Regions from separate parts of the Bacillus sp. SD127 genome, predicted to be linked through region 4. Evidence: riboswitches for the same ligand, from Rfam matches in the RefSeq annotation. Region 4 holds a riboswitch; each other region holds the start of a gene.
The links. Region 4 has a riboswitch for thiamine pyrophosphate ahead of thiU (HMP/thiamine ABC transporter substrate-binding protein ThiU). Riboswitches for the same ligand answer to the same signal wherever they lie in the genome.
Positions count from the first base shown of each region.

Region 1 (4,303 bases), 220 kb from region 4:
TATTTTACCACATCTTTCTGCATTCGTTTAGCGCCGATTTACATATTTCATAAATGAAATGTGCCGGAAGAGTTCAGACTTCCGGCATTTGACAATCAGCAGCAAAAAAGCAGGTTAAGCGTGGGATTCACTTAATCGGACTAAAATGACATCTTCTCCGATTTTAACTATATTTCGCCAAGGAATGACCATTTCCTCTTCCTTTCCAAAAAAACCGAGAACTTTTCCATTTCCCCCTAGTATAATCGCCTGAATTTTTCCTGTGGTGACATTGATATCAATATCACCGATGCTCCCTAATTTTTTTCCGTTAGAGACATTGACGACATCCTTTACTTGAAATTCTGAAATGCTGATCATCCCATCACGTCCTTTTTCGGTCCTTTTTTCTAGTATATGAACGGGCGGGCTGAACCTTGTCAGCAAGGAGAAATTTTCATGATCATTGTTCTTTTTTGCGGCTGCACCAGCTTATGATGAACGTGAGCATGATTTTCGTATAATCTACGAGCTGCTCAATCGATACCTCTTCATTAACGGCATGAGCATTATATAAATCGCCCGGTCCGTATATTACGCTTGGAATACCGGCATGATAAAGCCATCCACCATCGGTTACGGTTTGAGATACGTCAATGACCGGGCGTTCCCGTTTGATCTCCTCGTGTGACGCCGTAAGGGCTAAAACGCCGGGATGAGCCGGATCAACTTCCAAGGCCGGAAAAATTTCTCCTCTTTCTTCAATCATTGAAGAGCCTCCCCATTTGAAGACAGGACGGTTTTCCCTCAGCCAAATATCACTGTCACTCAGCCTGTTGATGTAATCTTCTATTTCAGCAGCCACTTCTTCATGCGTTTCATTGGGATAAAAATGGACGGTAATCCATAATCGGCACTCATCCGCTATAAAGGCCGCATGTCTGCCTCCTTCTATAACAGCGGGATTAATTGTGTTTGTACCGGGGGTAAAGCCAGGATAGCTTTTCATAATGGCCCAATGTCGCTCCAGCTCACCGAGTCCAGAAATGATTTTTGCCATTTTTTCGATTGCGCTCGCCCCGAAGGTTCCTCCGCCAGCGTGGATCATATTCCGTCTTGTTCCATCGTGAAACGTTTGACTGCTTTTCATTTCGATCCAGCCTGTAATCACTCCGCCTTGACCTTGAATATGCATATCGCTCGTATCCGCCACAACTGCAAAGTCTGCGTGATAGCCCTTTTTGCAGCATTCAAGCGTGCCGGCCTCTCCGACTTCCTCCCCGATGACCGATTGCAGAATCAAATCGCCCGGGAGCTCAACGCCCGCTTCACGAATCAGCTTTAAAGCAAACAGCACACAGGCCATTCCGCCTTTCATATCTGAAGCGCCCCGGCCGATTAAGAAACCGTTTTTCTCACTGGGACAAAATGGGTCATGCACCCAGTCCTCGCCCTCTTTTACCTCTGCCACATCGACATGCCCATTGATGATTAAACTTTGATAGGCTGCTGAATTTGTTCCCTTTAAAACACCCACAACATTGGGATCTCCTGGATAAACGTCCCATTTGTCGATGGAAAACCCCCGTTCAAGCAAAAACTGTGCAATCCATGTTTGGATGCTGTCTGTATTTCTCGCAGGCGGCGCCGGTGTTTTAAAAGAAATCAGCGTTTTCGCAAGCTCAATGAGCTCGTCTTTTTGTTCTTCCGCTTTTTTCAGTAAAGATTCTACTTGATCAATCATGTTATCCGCTCCTATTTTTAATAGAAAAAAGCCGTTTCATATTCATGAAACGGCTTAATAAAGAAAGCAGAGTGCAAGCTGCTGCATTCTCCGCTTTTTTCACCGCTTCCCTCCGCTGGTATGATCCAGATCAGGTCAATAAGGGTTGAGACAAGCGTCTCTCTCAGCTTCGAAAGCACCCCCAGGATGAATCGTATGTTGTTATGCATTTGTTACCGGCTCAGCTCTTGTTAAAAACGGACGATCCTGATTCCATAATACACGGATCGGCGTATCAAAAAAAGAAGAAAGTGATTCGTCTGTCAGCATGTCTTTCATGTGTCCTGACCTAAAGACTTCTCCCTTTTTTAACAAGAGGGCTTTATCAAAAATCGGCAAAATTTCTTCCGCATGATGCGTAACATAAAGAATAGACGGCGCATTTTCCCTGCTTGCAATGTGCGTAATCGTATCTAACAGTTTTTCCCGGGCAATAAAATCAAGTCCTGTAACTGGTTCGTCCAGTATAAGCAGCTCCGGATCAGCCATTAGCGCTCTTGCGATTAAAGCTCTTTGTTTCTCTCCTTGAGAAAGAGTTTCGTAGCGGCGGTCGGCATAATCAATGGCTCCTAAGTCCTCGAGCAGGGCAATCGCTTTTTCTCTGATTTCCGCACTTGGTGTTTCATACAAGCCAATCGAAGCATATGCCCCGCTCAGAGCAATTTCAAAAGCTGAATCTGCCGGATACAATTTTTGCTGAAGACCCGCTGAGACAAGGCCGATTTTTCGTCTGAGTTTATCTCCCAGCTCCGTTTTTCCGAATACATGACCAAGCACCTGCATCTCGCCTGTTGTCGGAAAATAGTAAGAGCATAGCATATTTAACAGCGCAGTCTTCCCTGCTCCATTTAATCCGTAAAGCACCCAGTTCTCCTTTTCTTCTACTTTCCAATGAATATCCTTTAGTATCCATTTTCCATTCCGTTTTAGTGAGACATTGTCAAGCTGCAAAATCATTGTGGTCCTCCTCTTTCCAAACCGAATAATTGTTTTAATTTTCACAAAACTGTGTACGGACTAGGATACCTTACTTTTTCGAAAACGTAAACCGCCCGCTTCTAAATAGAAAAGCCTTTAAAACAATTTCTGTTTTAAAGGCTTTCCACGTCCATGCTATTGATGAATATTCTTATTCATTTGTTTGATTGCTGCCTTTTCCAGTCTGGACACCTGTGCTTGAGAAATCCCGATTTCTTCGGCTACTTCCATTTGCGTTTTTCCTTGGAAGAACCGTTTTCTTAAAATCATTTTTTCCCTCTCGTTCAGCCTTCTCATGCCCTCTTTCAAAGCCAGCTCTTCAATCCATTGTGTATCTTTGTTGCGTTCATCACTGATTTGATCCATGACATAAATCGGATCTCCGCCGTCATTGTAGATCGGTTCAAAAAGAGATACCGGATCTTGAATGGCGTCGAGTGCAAACACAATTTCTTCGTGCGGTACTTCAAGAACTTTGGCGATATCCTCTGCCGTCGGCTCCTTGCTTGTCTCACTGATTAACCGTTCTCTTACCTGGAGTGCCTTATATGCGATATCCCTAAGTGATCTCGAGACACGTATCGGGTTATTATCGCGTAAATACCTGCGGATCTCTCCGATAATCATAGGTACAGCGTATGTTGAAAACTTAACATTGTGGCTTAGATCAAAATTATCTATGGATTTCATTAGTCCGATGCAGCCGACTTGAAATAAGTCATCAACATACTCCCCTCTGTTATTAAATCTTTGAATGACACTTAAGACAAGACGCAAGTTCCCGTTTACAAGCTTTTCTCTGGCTGAATCATCACCTTCGTCCTGCAATTGCCTAAACAGCTTTCTCATTTCTTCATTCTTGAGTACGGGTAATTTGGAGGTATCCACCCCGCAGATTTCGACTTTATTTCTCGACACTTTTTTCCCTCCCTACAGGAGCTGCTGTACAACGTTAAGTATCTCCTCGGGTGGGAAAAATATGCACTGCACTCAAACCGAAAAATAGTCATAATTGGGAAATCCTTGTAGAATCAAGGGATTAACCCGCAAAAATTTTTTACACCATTTTGTTGAATTCTTTTCGCAATCTTTTAATGATTCTTTTTTCCAGACGGGAAATATAGGATTGGGAAATCCCCATCATATCCGCAACATCCTTTTGGGTCTTTTCCTCTTCGCCGACGAGCCCAAAACGCAGTTCCATGATTTGTTTCTCCCTCTCATTTAACTGTTCGAGCGCTTTTTTTAGAAGCTTTTTATCTACATTTGCTTCAATGTCCTTTGTGATGATGTCGTCATCCGTGCCCAGCACATCAGAAAGCAGAAGCTCATTGCCGTCCCAATCAATATTAAGCGGTTCATCAAAAGAAACTTCTGAACGGATTTTGTTGTTTCTCCTTAAATACATCAGGATTTCATTCTCGATACAGCGAGAGGCATATGTAGCCAGCTTGATTTTCTTTTCCGGATTGAAGGTATTCACAGCTTTGATTAATCCAATGGTGCCGATGCTGATTAAATCTTCAATATTAATTCCCGTGTTTTCAAATTTCCGTGCGATAT
Region 1 is NZ_CP191226.1:2,665,530-2,669,832, forward strand. It holds gene ACQVGS_RS13850 (YlmC/YmxH family sporulation protein) at 115-360, opposite strand; gene ACQVGS_RS13855 (acetylornithine deacetylase) at 443-1,723, opposite strand; TPP riboswitch at 1,814-1,916, opposite strand; gene ACQVGS_RS13860 (ABC transporter ATP-binding protein) at 1,925-2,719, opposite strand; gene sigG (RNA polymerase sporulation sigma factor SigG) at 2,876-3,658, opposite strand; gene sigE (RNA polymerase sporulation sigma factor SigE) at 3,798-4,303, opposite strand, start outside.
Region 1: another riboswitch for thiamine pyrophosphate. It lies ahead of ACQVGS_RS13855 (acetylornithine deacetylase); the one in region 4 lies ahead of thiU (HMP/thiamine ABC transporter substrate-binding protein ThiU).

Region 2 (4,303 bases), 440 kb from region 4:
CTTATAAAGTTTGCTGCCTTGATTCACAAATTCCTCGGCTTTTTCTTTCATGCCCTCCTGAATGGCATCCCACTCATTAAGCTCTTTGTCTTTGGCATAATCACGGATATCCTGAGAAATTCTCATGCTGCAAAATTTCGGCCCGCACATCGAACAGAAATGAGCCGTTTTCGCCCCTTCAGCAGGCAGGGTCTCATCATGATATTCAAGCGCTCTTTCCGGATCAAGCGAGAGGTTAAATTGGTCTCGCCAGCGGAATTCAAAGCGGGCTTTTGATAAAGCGTCATCTCGTATTTGCGCTCCTGGATGCCCTTTTGCAAGGTCAGCCGCATGCGCCGCAATTTTGTATGTAATAACCCCTTCCCGCACATCTTCACGGTTTGGCAGCCCGAGATGCTCCTTCGGCGTCACATAACACAGCATGGCCGTACCGTACCAGCCGATCATCGCCGCTCCGATCGCTGATGTAATGTGGTCATAGCCCGGTGCAATATCCGTCGTCAGCGGCCCTAGCGTGTAAAAAGGCGCTTCTTTACAGATTTCCATTTGTTTATCGACGTTCTCCTTGATTTTATGCATCGGCACATGACCCGGCCCCTCAATCATCACCTGAACATCATGCTTCCAGGCAATTTGCGTGAGTTCTCCGAGAGTCTCTAATTCAGCAAACTGCGCTTCGTCATTGGCATCGGCAATTGACCCTGGGCGAAGCCCGTCTCCAAGAGAAAAGGCAATATCATACGTCTTCATAATTTCACAGATTTCTTCAAAATGAGTATACAGAAAGCTTTCCTTATGATGAGCCAGACACCACTGTGCCATAATCGCTCCTCCGCGTGACACAATTCCCGTTGTCCGTTTAGCAGTTAGCGGCACATATCGCAGCAAAACACCCGCGTGAATCGTAAAATAATCCACACCCTGTTCAGCCTGCTCAATCAGCGTGTCACGGTAGATTTCCCACGTTAAATCCTCCGCTACACCGTTTACTTTTTCAAGCGCTTGATAGATCGGAACGGTGCCAACAGGAACCGGGCAATTTCGGATAATCCATTCACGCGTCGTATGAATATCTTTCCCCGTGGAAAGATCCATCATCGTATCTGCTCCCCAGCGAATCGCCCACGTCATTTTTTCCACTTCTTCTTCAATCGAAGATGTAACTGCTGAATTCCCGATATTCGCGTTAATTTTCACATGGAAATTTCGGCCGATAATCATTGGTTCACTTTCCGGATGATTAATATTTGCTGGAATAATCGCCCGGCCGCTGGCTACTTCATCTCTGACAAATTCGGGAGACACATGCTCACGAATAGCGATAAACTCCATTTCAGGGGTAATTATCCCCTTTTTCGCATAATGCATTTGAGTGACATTTTGGCCCGTTTTCGCCCGCAGCGGTTTCCGTTTTAACCCGGGATAGCTTACATTAGGGTTAGCCTTTTTATAGCCGTTGTCTTCTGGCTTCACAGCACGTCCATTGTATTCTTCAACATCGCCGCGCCCAGTGATCCACTTGTGCCGAAGCGGTTTTAAACCTTCTTGAATATTAATTTTTACATCGGGGTCCGTATACGGTCCGCTTGTATCATAGACACGAACCGGCGCGTTTTCCTCTTCGCCGAATGATCCTGTTGTCGGACTGAGTTCAATTTCTCTCATCGGCACTTGAATATCCGGCGAAGCCCCCTCTACATATACTTTTTTACTCCCCGAAAAACTCGACATAATGGAAATGTTGGCTTGCTGCACTGAATGATTTTGCATCACTTATCCTTCCCCTCTCTTTGTTTGAAAGGACAAAATCAAGCCCATAACCAGCACAAAAAACCGGATTCAATTGAATGAACCCGGTTACAGTCAGAAAGAAACATATTATTGCAGTATTCAGCAATAATAAAAACAATTCCTCTACTTCCCCACGCTGGTACGAACCAGATCAGGTCCAAAGGGTTAAGAAGCATATCTTCTCTCTCAGCCCGTCAGCGGGCACCCCCAGTAACTATTAATTTCGCACTTATCGTATCATAAAAACAAACTGAAAAAAAGAGCAATGTATAAAATATTCAGCAAATTCAAGACAAATATGTAATCGGCAATGCTATTTCAGAGATTTCATTTTCATGAAGCACCACCTGATACGCATTTGCATCAGATCTTGAACTCACAGCCTGAAAAAAATGATCATCAATAAAATGAAGAGCTGCTCCATCATCCGCCGCATAACCGCTGCTCAACGCTTTCTCTGATATCATGTGATGATATGTAGGTCTCCGATCCTTTTCTCCATCATAATGAGGACAAAAACTGCCTTGCAAAAAACCCAAGCTTTTCAAACCGGTCAGCGGTCCGGCAGAATCCGTCACACCTTCTTCAAACCAGCAGATCGCACCTGCACTTAATCCCGCTAAAATAATCCCGTTCTCCCAAGCTTTTTTCAATATGTGATCCAGTCCCCACTCCTTCCACAGCACCAGCAAATTTCTTGTATTTCCCCCGCCGACATAAATCACATCTTTCTCCATAATAAAGGAGGCTAAATCTGTTGTCGGCGGCTTAAATAAAGACAAATGAGACGGGTCACAATCAAGCTTTTGAAAAGCATGGTAAAACCGCTGAACATAGTTCTCCGCATCCCCGCTTGCCGTTGGCAAAAAACAAATGCGAGGTGAGGGCTGCTTTGACTGATTAATGATAAATTGATCAAGAACCAGATGATCTGGTTCCATTGAAAAACCTCCGCCGCCCATCGCAATAATCTGTTTCATCATCCGACTCCCCCAAGAAAATATTTTACCCATTATAGCACTTTCGCATAAAAGCATGATACAAGGTAAAAATACCTTTGAATCAGGAGGTGACCGAAAAAATGGAACAAGACCGTTTGGCAAACCACGAAACAGTTGATTTACACGAAATCCTCAACTTCAAAACCGTATGTTTACTTAAATCAAAAATGATGCAGGGACTGGTGTTCGATCAGGAACTGAGAGCCCTTATGGAGAAGGATGTACAGCAGTCTGTACGGGACGTAACTGAGCTTCAGAGCCTCTATCAAAAGGCCCCGACAATAACAGGAGGTGACTATCATTGAACGATTTCTTAGACCCGAAAAACGCAAAAGGCATGCCTGACCTTGCTGATTCAGCACTTGCCCTAGATTTCTTAATTTCCGTAAAAACCGGTATCAAAAATTATGCTGTCGCCATCACGGAAACCGCAAGCCCAGAACTCAGAACAGCATTGCGCAATCAATTAGACGCCGCTATTTACCTGCACGGAGAACTATCACAGCTCATGATGGAAAAAGGCTGGCTTTTCCCTTCTGACTTGGACAAACAATTTCAAATCGATATGAAATCAGCACAAACAGCCGTTGATATCGCCGGACTAAAACTTTTCCCCGATAACACGAACCGTCTCGGAACATTCGCAACGCCCGATCACTAAACAATAAGGAGACATCATGAATGAAAGCTGTTACGTATCAAGGCATTAAAGACGTCCGCGTCAAAGAAGTAAAAGCGCCAGAAATCAAAAAACCTGATGATATCATCGTCAAACTGACAACCACAGCAATCTGCGGATCTGATTTACACCTAATTCACGGCATGGTTCCCAATTTTCCTGAAGATTATATCATCGGCCATGAACCAATGGGCATTGTTGAAGAAACAGGCCCCGACGTTCACAAGGTTAAAAAAGGCGATCGTGTCATCATACCGTTTAACGTCAGCTGCGGCGAATGTTTTTTCTGCAAAAACCAGCTTGAAAGCCAATGTGACAATTCAAATGCAAACGGCGAAGTCGGCGCTTATTTTGGCTATTCAGACTCAGCAGGCGGCTATCCCGGAGGCCAGGCTGAATACATGCGCGTCCCCTATGCTAACTTCACTCCCTTTAAACTGCCTGATGACTGTGAAGTAGAAGATGAGAAATTAGTATTGCTTTCAGACGCTATGTCGACAGCCTATTGGAGCGTAGACAACGCAGGAGTAAAAGAGGGAAATACCGTCATTATTCTCGGCTGCGGTCCTGTCGGGCTGCTCGCGCAAAAATTCGCATGGATGAAAGGCGCCAAAAGAGTCATTGCAGTGGATTATGTAGACTATCGCCTTCAGCACGCAAAAAAAACAAACAATGTAGAAATCGTTAATTTCGAGCATCATGAAAACGCTGGTTCATATTTGAAAGAAATCACACAGGGCGGTGCAGATGTCGTCATCGACTGCGTCGGAATGGACGGCAAAATGTCCCCGCTTGAATTTCTCGCCACCGGTGTTAAAATGCACGGCGGAGC
Region 2 is NZ_CP191226.1:3,325,508-3,329,810, forward strand. It holds gene thiC (phosphomethylpyrimidine synthase ThiC) at 1-1,770, opposite strand, end outside; TPP riboswitch at 1,903-2,010, opposite strand; gene ACQVGS_RS17375 (Type 1 glutamine amidotransferase-like domain-containing protein) at 2,079-2,771, opposite strand; gene ACQVGS_RS17380 (hypothetical protein) at 2,873-3,097, shown strand; gene ACQVGS_RS17385 (spore coat protein) at 3,094-3,453, shown strand; gene ACQVGS_RS17390 (zinc-dependent alcohol dehydrogenase) at 3,474-4,303, shown strand, end outside.
Region 2: another riboswitch for thiamine pyrophosphate. It lies ahead of thiC (phosphomethylpyrimidine synthase ThiC); the one in region 4 lies ahead of thiU (HMP/thiamine ABC transporter substrate-binding protein ThiU).

Region 3 (4,303 bases), 150 kb from region 4:
ATGAGACCTTATTACTTTATTTTTCATCATCACCCTTGTTAAAATCGCGTTATGTTTTTTTAAAAGGAGGTTCAGATTATGGCGCATACATCTGTCGCATCATTAGTTGTCGTACTTATCGTTGCATTTTTAACTCCCATCCTTTTGCATCGGTTTAAACTCAGCATCCCTGTTGTAGTTGCTGAAATTATTATGGGATTGATTATAGGAAAAAGCGGTCTTAATTTAGTTGTGGAGGGTGATACTTGGCTTCAGACGCTCTCTATGCTGGGATTTATCTTTTTAATGTTTTTAAGCGGGCTTGAAATTGATTTTTCATCCTTTGAGAGAGGAAAGAAAAAACAGTTTCTGCAAAACGGCAAGGAAGCACCCAATACATTTGTCACAGCATCCATTATTTTTATCGGTATTTTTATTTTATCATTGCTGCTGTCCTATGGGTTCGTCTTGGCCGGATTTATCCAAAATGCTTTTTTAATGACGCTTATTATTTCTACGATTTCGTTAGGTGTTGTTGTTCCAACCTTAAAGGAAGAACGGATCATGGATTCAAACATCGGGCAGATTATCCTGCTTGTTGCTGTGATTGCTGACTTGGTCACTATGATTCTTCTTGCTGTATTTTCTTCTCTATACGGAGAGGACAGCGGAAACATGTGGCTCTTGATGATCCTGTTCGCAGCCGGAGTAGTGCTTTACTTCTTCGGCCGGGTCTTCAAACACCGTTCTTTTGTTCAATCCATGTCAAAAGGGACGATCCAGATCGGGACTCGTGCTATTTTCACCTTAATTATCGTACTGGTGGCTCTGTCTGAATCACTGGGGGCAGAAAATATTCTCGGCGCTTTCTTAGCGGGCGTGCTTGTTTCCCTGCTCTCGCCGAACAAGGAACTGGTTCAGCAGCTTGATTCCTTCGGCTACGGGTTCTTAATACCGATTTTCTTTGTGATGGTCGGTGTAAAATTGGATATTTGGACACTTTTTCAGGACCCGAAAATTTTAGTGATGATTCCGCTGTTGCTTATGGCGCTGTTAGTAAGCAAAATTCTTCCTGTCCTGTACTTGAAGAAATGGTATGATAACCGCACAATATTGGCGTCTGGTTTCCTGCTGACATCAACGCTTTCTCTTGTGATTGCCGCTGCGACAATCGGCCAGCAGCTTCATGTAATCAGCGCAAATATGTCAGGAGCGCTTACGCTGGTGGCGGTTATTGCAAGTATTTTTACGCCGGTCGGTTTTAAAAAGCTGTACAAAAAACAGGAGCAGCCGGAGGAGAAAAAGAAGATCACATTTATCGGCGCTAATCAAATGACACTGCCTGTGACACTTGAATTGCCTGAGAGCGAGTATAAAGTGCGTGTCGTGCACGTTTATCAAGAAAACGCTGAGGAAAAGCTGTCAGACTCAGTATTTTCCGTCGAAACGATTTCTGATTATGAGCATCAAACCCTTGAATCACTCGGTATATTTGATACAGAAATCCTTGTGGTGGCGACAGGGGATGAAGACATGAATACGGACATCGCACTATACGCCAAAGAAAAAGGAACAGAAAGAGTCATTGCCAGCACCGGATCACCGGAGAACGAAGCGAAATTGAAAGAGCAGGGCATCAGCATCTTTTCCATCTTGCTGTCGACCAAAACGCTGCTTCGCGCGCTGATAGAAGCGCCTGGCGTCATGAAACTGCTCACGAACCAAGAGTCCTCGCTGTATCAAATTAATATGGAAAACAGCAAATACGACGGCGTGATTCTCCGTGAATTCCCTTTAACAGGCGATGTGATTTTTGTCAGGATTTTCCGAGGTGTCGACAGCATTGTTCCTCACGGCGATACAAGGCTGAAAATCGGAGACCGCTTAATTGTCACCGGATCACGCGGGTACGTAACGGATCTTAAGAAAACATTGGAAGGATAATATCTTGACCAAATAAGGATTCGTGTTAATATAGAGGTGCAGAACAATTCAATATGTATTCGTAAAACCACTAGGGGTGTCCTTTATAAGGGCTGAGATAAAAGTGTGACTTTTAGACCCTCATAACTTGAACAGGTTCAGACCTGCGTAGGGAAGTGGAGCGGTATTTGTGTTATACAACTATGCCAATTCCAAACCACTTTTCCTTGCGGGAAAGTGGTTTTTTTATTAACAGACAGGGGGAATGACGTGTGAAGTTTTCAGAAGAATGCCGCAGTGCAGCCGCAGAATGGTGGGAAGGCAGCTTTGTCCATCCATTTGTTCAGGGGATCGGTGACGGAACTCTCCCGATCGACCGCTTTAAATATTACGTGCTTCAGGATTCTTACTATTTAACTCATTTTGCAAAGGTGCAATCGTTCGGTGCCGCTTATGCAAAGGATCTTTATACAACAGGACGCATGGCCAGCCATGCTCAAGGTACATATGAAGCGGAGATGGCGCTTCATCGCGAGTTTACGGAGCTTTTGGAAATCAGTGAGGAAGAACGGAAGTCATTTAAGCCATCTCCTACCGCTTACTCCTATACATCCCATATGTACCGTTCGGTTTTGAGCGGGAATTTTGCAGAAATCTTGGCAGCTCTTCTCCCGTGCTATTGGCTTTATTATGAGGTTGGTGAGAAATTGCTGACATGTGATCCGGGGCATCCGATTTACCAGAAGTGGATTAGCACATACGGCGGTGACTGGTTCAGACAGCAGGTGGAAGAACAAATTAACCGCCTGGATGAGCTGGCGGAAAACAGCACAGAGGAAGTGCGTGCCAAGATGAAAGAGAATTTCGTTATTTCGAGCTATTATGAATATCAGTTCTGGGGAATGGCTTATCGAAAAGAAGGCTGGTCAGACAGCGGCGTAAAAGAGGTGGAAGGGCTTGGAGCTGCACGCCATAACTGATGACCGCAAGCCGGTTGAAGATCTAATGAGATCAATTATAGCCATTCAGGATGAGGTTGATTTCATCCATATTCGTGAACGGTCTAAATCGGCGGCTGACATTTTGAAACTGCTGGAGCTTATTTCTGAAGGCGGTGTTGATAAGCAAAAGCTGGTGATGAATGGCCGGGTTGATATTGCGCTTTTTTCAAATATTCACCGCGTTCAGCTGCCGAGCAGCAGCTTTTCGCCGAAACAAGTAAGAGCCAGATTTCCTCACCTGCACATTGGGCGATCGGTGCATTCACTGGAGGAAGCGCTTCAGGCAGAAAAGGAAGACGCTGATTATGTTTTGTTCGGCCATGTGTTTGAAACGGATTGCAAACAAGGCCTTGATGGCAGAGGCGTGTCTTTGCTTTCAGAAATCAAACAGAGGATCTCGATTCCGGTTATTGCAATTGGCGGAATGACACCTGCCAGATTAAGAGAAGTGAAACAAGCAGGTTCAGACGGTATCGCTGTCATGTCCGGAATTTTTTCTTCCGATGATCCTTTGGAAGCTGCCAGACGATATTCCCGCAAGCTAAAGGAGATTCAGTATGAAAAGGCATTATGATGCAGTTGTCATTGGAGGCGGAATTATTGGTTCCGCGATAGCTTATCAGTTGGCAAAAGAAAAGAAAAACACCGCATTGCTTGAAAGCGGAACAATCGGCGGCAGAACAACAAGCGCCGCGGCAGGGATGCTTGGCGCCCATGCCGAGTGCGAGGAGCGGGATGCGTTTTTTGATTTCGCCATGCACAGTCAGCGTTTGTATCAGGGTCTTGGAGAGGAGCTACTTGCCTTATCCGGCATTGATATCAGAAGGCATGAAGGCGGTATGTTTAAGCTTGCATTCTCCGAAGAAGACGTGTCCCGCTTGAGACGGATGGACGATTTGCATACTGTCAGCTGGCATACAAAAGAAGAAGTGCTGGAAAAAGAGCCGTATACGGCCGGTGAGATTTACGGGGCGAGCTTTATTCAGGACGATGTTCATGTTGAGCCTTATTTTGTGTGCAAGGCATACGCTAAATCGGCTAAAGCGCTTGGTACGGATATTTTTGAGCATACTCCCGTTCTCGATGTGACGCGTGGCGGTGAATCCATTTTGATCAAAACGGGTTCCGGTGACGTGCATGCGGACCATGTCGTGGTTGCCAGCGGGGTCTGGAGCGGGATGTTTTTTAAACAGCTCGGGTTGAACCAGTCATTTTTTCCTGTAAAAGGAGAGTGCCTGTCTGTTTGGAATGATGATATTCCGCTGACAAAAACACTTTATCATGATCATTGCTATATCGTACCGAGAAAAAGCGGCAGACTGGTTGTCGGCGCGACGATGAAGCCTGGTGATTGGAGCGATAAGCCGGATCTTGGCGGACTTCAGTCGGTTATGGAAAAA
Region 3 is NZ_CP191226.1:3,034,080-3,038,382, reverse strand. It holds gene ACQVGS_RS15885 (monovalent cation:proton antiporter family protein) at 79-1,923, shown strand; TPP riboswitch at 1,986-2,094, shown strand; gene tenA (thiaminase II) at 2,175-2,882, shown strand; gene tenI (thiazole tautomerase TenI) at 2,860-3,477, shown strand; gene thiO (glycine oxidase ThiO) at 3,461-4,303, shown strand, end outside.
Region 3: another riboswitch for thiamine pyrophosphate. It lies ahead of tenA (thiaminase II); the one in region 4 lies ahead of thiU (HMP/thiamine ABC transporter substrate-binding protein ThiU).

Region 4 (4,303 bases):
ATCTTCAGGTATGCCGATTCCTTCATCCCTTACGGACAAAAACGGACGTCTGTTATTGGTTCCTGCGGAAATCACAATGGCCTTGTCACTATACTTTATGGCATTATCAAGCAAAATCGTCAGCAGCTGCTTTATGCGTTCTTCATCTGCCGTTACAAGCAAATTCTCCTTGTCCGTCTCAAGAAGGATGTCGCGTTTATAAACCGGCTGGAGTGTTTGTATGACGGCGCGCGACACTTCGATCAGGTCAACCGTTTTCAGATCAAGCTCCAGTTCTTTATGGGTCTTGGCCAGCGTAAGCAGCTGATTGGTCAGTTTTTTCATATGGACCGCTTCTGAATGAATAGCTTCAATGGATTCCTCAAGCACTTCAGGCTTTTTTGCCCCCCAGCGTTTCATCAGATTGCTGTAGCTTTCAATAATGGTGAGCGGGGTTTTCAGCTCGTGTGAAGCGTCTTGGACGAATTGCTGCTGTTTATCGTAGTGCTCTTTCAGCATGCTCGCCATCTCATTAAAGGTCAGCCCCATTTGATACAGTTCGTCATGCGACTGTCCTTCCAGAGAAATTGTTTTGAATGCTTTTTCTCTCTGTATGTCTTTCATCGTTGTCACCAATTGTCTGATTGGATTGGTGATATGGCGGGCGAGTAAGCTGCCGGCAAAGAAGGAAGCGATACAGACAGCCGCGCTGGCCGCAATTAAGATGATTCTTAGCAGAAGAAGACTCTCTTCTGTATGCTCCAGCCTTTCCACGAGCTGAAGCGATACGACTTGTCCGTCTGTCCAAATGACCGGGACAGCTGCTGCTGCAAACAGTTTGCCTTCATGCTTTGTCACGTCTGTCGTTTCCCCGCTGTGAAAAGAAAGAGGGAAGTCTTTATATGCTTTTTCCTTTGTGATGGTCATGACGGCTTTCCGATCCGCACTCACTACCCGCACCATTCCGTTTGCCGGAAGATAGGCCTGCAGCATATCCTGCAAAGCCACCCCTTGTGTTTCGGCGGTATGAAGAGCTTCGGTGATATTGTCCGTTTCATCGGCAAGACGGGCCGCATCCTTTGAGGTGAGTGCCGATGAAAAAATGAGATAGACCGCAGTATGAACCAACATTAATAAAATCAACAGCCAAATGGAAGTATACAGATGAATCTTTGTCTTCAGCTTCATCATTTACCCCTTAATGGTATAGCCGACCCCGCGTACGGTATGAATCAGCTGTTTTTCGTAAGGATAGTCCAATTTTTTTCTGATATATCTTATGTACACGTCGACGACATTTGTATCACCGATGTAATCAAACCCCCATACAGAGCTGAGAATTTGCTCCCTCGTCAGCACTTGCTGCGGATGCTTCAGCATATAGACAAGCAAATCAAATTCCCGGGGCGTTAATTCAACCTCTTTGTCTCCCCGTCTGACTTCACGTGTTTTCTCATTCACCTGCAAATCATCATATGTCAAAAATGTGCCGATATCCTCTGTTTTGCTTCCGGTTTGGCGGAGTGCCGCTCTGATTCTGGCAAGCAATTCTTCAATTTCAAACGGCTTGGTGACATAGTCATTCGCACCGATGTCAAGCCCCGTTACCTTATCTGGAACGCTGTCGCGGGCTGTTAATAAAATAACCGGTGTCTCTTGATCCGTTTTCCTCAGCCGGCGCAGCACTTCAAGCCCGCTCAACCCCGGCAGCATGACATCGAGCAGCAATAGGGAATACGAACCTTCCGTGGCCGCGTTAAGTCCTTCAGAGCCATTATGTTTGATGGTGACGCTGTATCCTTCATATTCCAATTCAAGCTGAAGGACCCTCGCGATTTTTTCTTCATCTTCCACAATTAATATGTGCCCTTTTTCCAATTCCGATCATCCTCTCATGTTCCTATATGAAAAAAATGATTTCATTGTTTACAAAATGATTCTTATCATCTATTATGATGTCAAAATAAAAAATTGTATACGGAAAGCACTAGGGGTGCTGTTATGGCTGAGATAAAGCGCGCAAAAACGCGCTTTGATCCCTTATGACCCGATCTGGATAATACCAGCGTGGGGAAGTGCAGGTTGACCGAAAGGTGTATTTTTTCGTGCGCTTACTCGATCTATGACTGCATATTCCCTAAGGATATGCAGTTTTTTATTTTACCAAAAAAACAGGAGGTCAGAGAAATGGACAACTTATGCGGTACAAGCAGAATCGCCGGATTTCGGTTTTCTTTATACCCAATGACAGATGATTTTATCAGTGTGATCAAGTCTGCGCTGAAAAAAACGGATACGTCAAAGGTTTGGACAAAGACCGATCATATCAGTACAGTTTTGCGCGGATCGATCGCTCATGTATTCGACGCCGCTAAAGCCATCTACCTGTATGCAGCAAATAGCGAAAAGCACATTGTCATGAACGGGACGTTTTCCATCGGCTGCCCGGGCGATACACAAGGAGATACATATCTGACAGCAGATGAAAAGCGAGTCAATGAAGAATCTGTTCACGACCTGAAAGCAGAGGCTCCATGCCAATTTGCACTTTATCCGATGAATGAGCCGAATTATATGGACATTATCATGAAAGCTGTTGAAATCGCTAAGGCTGACGGCACCTTTGTACAGGGTGTTCATTACGCAAGTGAGATAGACGGAGATGCACACGACGTGTTCCGGACACTGGAAGCCGCTTTCCGCATGGCAAATCAGCAAACAGCCCATGTCACCATGACCGTGAACTTCTCGGCAAACAGTCCATCAAGAAAACAGAAAGCAGGGATAAAATGAAAAGCTGGAAAGTAAAAGAAATTGTCATCATGTCTGTTATCAGTATTGTTTTTGGCATTGTGTATTTAGTATTCACCCATTTCGGGAACGTACTTGCAGGGATGTTCGGGCCCATCGCTTATGAACCGATTTACGGCATTTGGTTTATCGTGTCGGTGATTGCCGCGTACATCATTCGTAAACCGGGCGCGGCCCTTGTTTCAGAAATCATCGCAGCTCTCGTTGAATGTTTGCTGGGAAATCCTTCAGGCCCGATGGTTATCGTTATCGGCATTGTTCAAGGTCTCGGAGCAGAAGCTGTATTTCTTGCGACACGCTGGAAAGCTTATTCCCTTCCTGTGCTGCTTCTGGCGGGTATGGGGTCTTCGGTGTCCAGCTTTATTTATGATTTCTTTGTTTCCGGTTATGCGGCGTACTCACCGGGCTATCTGCTCATTATGCTTGTGATCCGTCTCGTTTCAGGTGCGGTCCTGGCCGGCCTACTCGGAAAAGCTGTCAGCGATTCTCTCGCATATACGGGTGTCTTAAACGGAATGGCACTCGGAAAGGAACTGAAAAAGAAACGGAAACGGGTATCAAATCATGCAAGCCTATAACAAGTTGCTTTCGGTTGACCGGCTTAGCTTTTCATATGAAGAAAACGAGAAACCGATTTTTCAGGATATAACGTTTGAGCTCCAAAAAGGAGAATGCGCTTTATTGTTAGGGCCGAGCGGGTGCGGAAAAAGCTCGCTTGCCCTCTGTTTAAACGGGCTTTACCCTGAAGCTTGCGACGGGATGCTGTCTGGGCATGTATTCTTATTTCAAAAAACGATCACTGACGCTGAAACCTCTGAAACAATCGCTCAGCATGTCGGAGTCGTCTTTCAGGACCCTGAGCAGCAGTTTTGTATGCTGACAGTAGAGGATGAAATCGCCTTTGGATTGGAAAATCTGCAAATCCCCCAAGAAGAAATGGTGAAGAAAATTGATGACGTTCTGGAAAAATTACACATCACTCATGTAAAGGAAAAAACGATTTCCACTCTGTCAGGGGGACTGAAGCAAAAAGTCGCGCTCGCCTGTATTTTGGCGATGGAGCCTGAGCTTATTATTCTGGATGAACCGACTTCCCTTTTAGACCCTTATTCAGCACGGGAATTCGTTCAAATGATCAAAGAGCTTCAGCAGGAAAAAGGCTTCGGCCTTCTCGTGATCGAACATCAGCTTGATGAGTGGGCGCCTTGGGTTGAAAGAACAATCGTACTGGATGGAGCAGGCAAGAAAGCCTTAGACGGGCCGACTAAGGATATGTTTCAGCATCACTCAAACATGTTAAGAACAATGGGAATCGCTGTGCCAAAAATTTGTGGCTTACAAGAAAATGTGAGCATACCGTTTACATTGTCAAAAGAAACGCTGTTCAAGGAACCCTTCCCTGCTGGGCCTGCTGAAGAAGCGGCGGTTCTTTCTGCTGAACACGCAGTGCAGGTCCAGAGCTTATCGTTTTCAAGAGGACAGCAGACCATTTTCAAAGACATCAGTTTTTCAT
Region 4 is NZ_CP191226.1:2,885,711-2,890,013, forward strand. It holds gene ACQVGS_RS14990 (sensor histidine kinase) at 1-1,167, opposite strand, end outside; gene ykoG (two-component system response regulator YkoG) at 1,171-1,857, opposite strand; TPP riboswitch at 1,959-2,070, shown strand; gene thiU (HMP/thiamine ABC transporter substrate-binding protein ThiU) at 2,167-2,772, shown strand; gene ACQVGS_RS15005 (ECF transporter S component) at 2,769-3,368, shown strand; gene ACQVGS_RS15010 (ABC transporter ATP-binding protein) at 3,355-4,303, shown strand, end outside.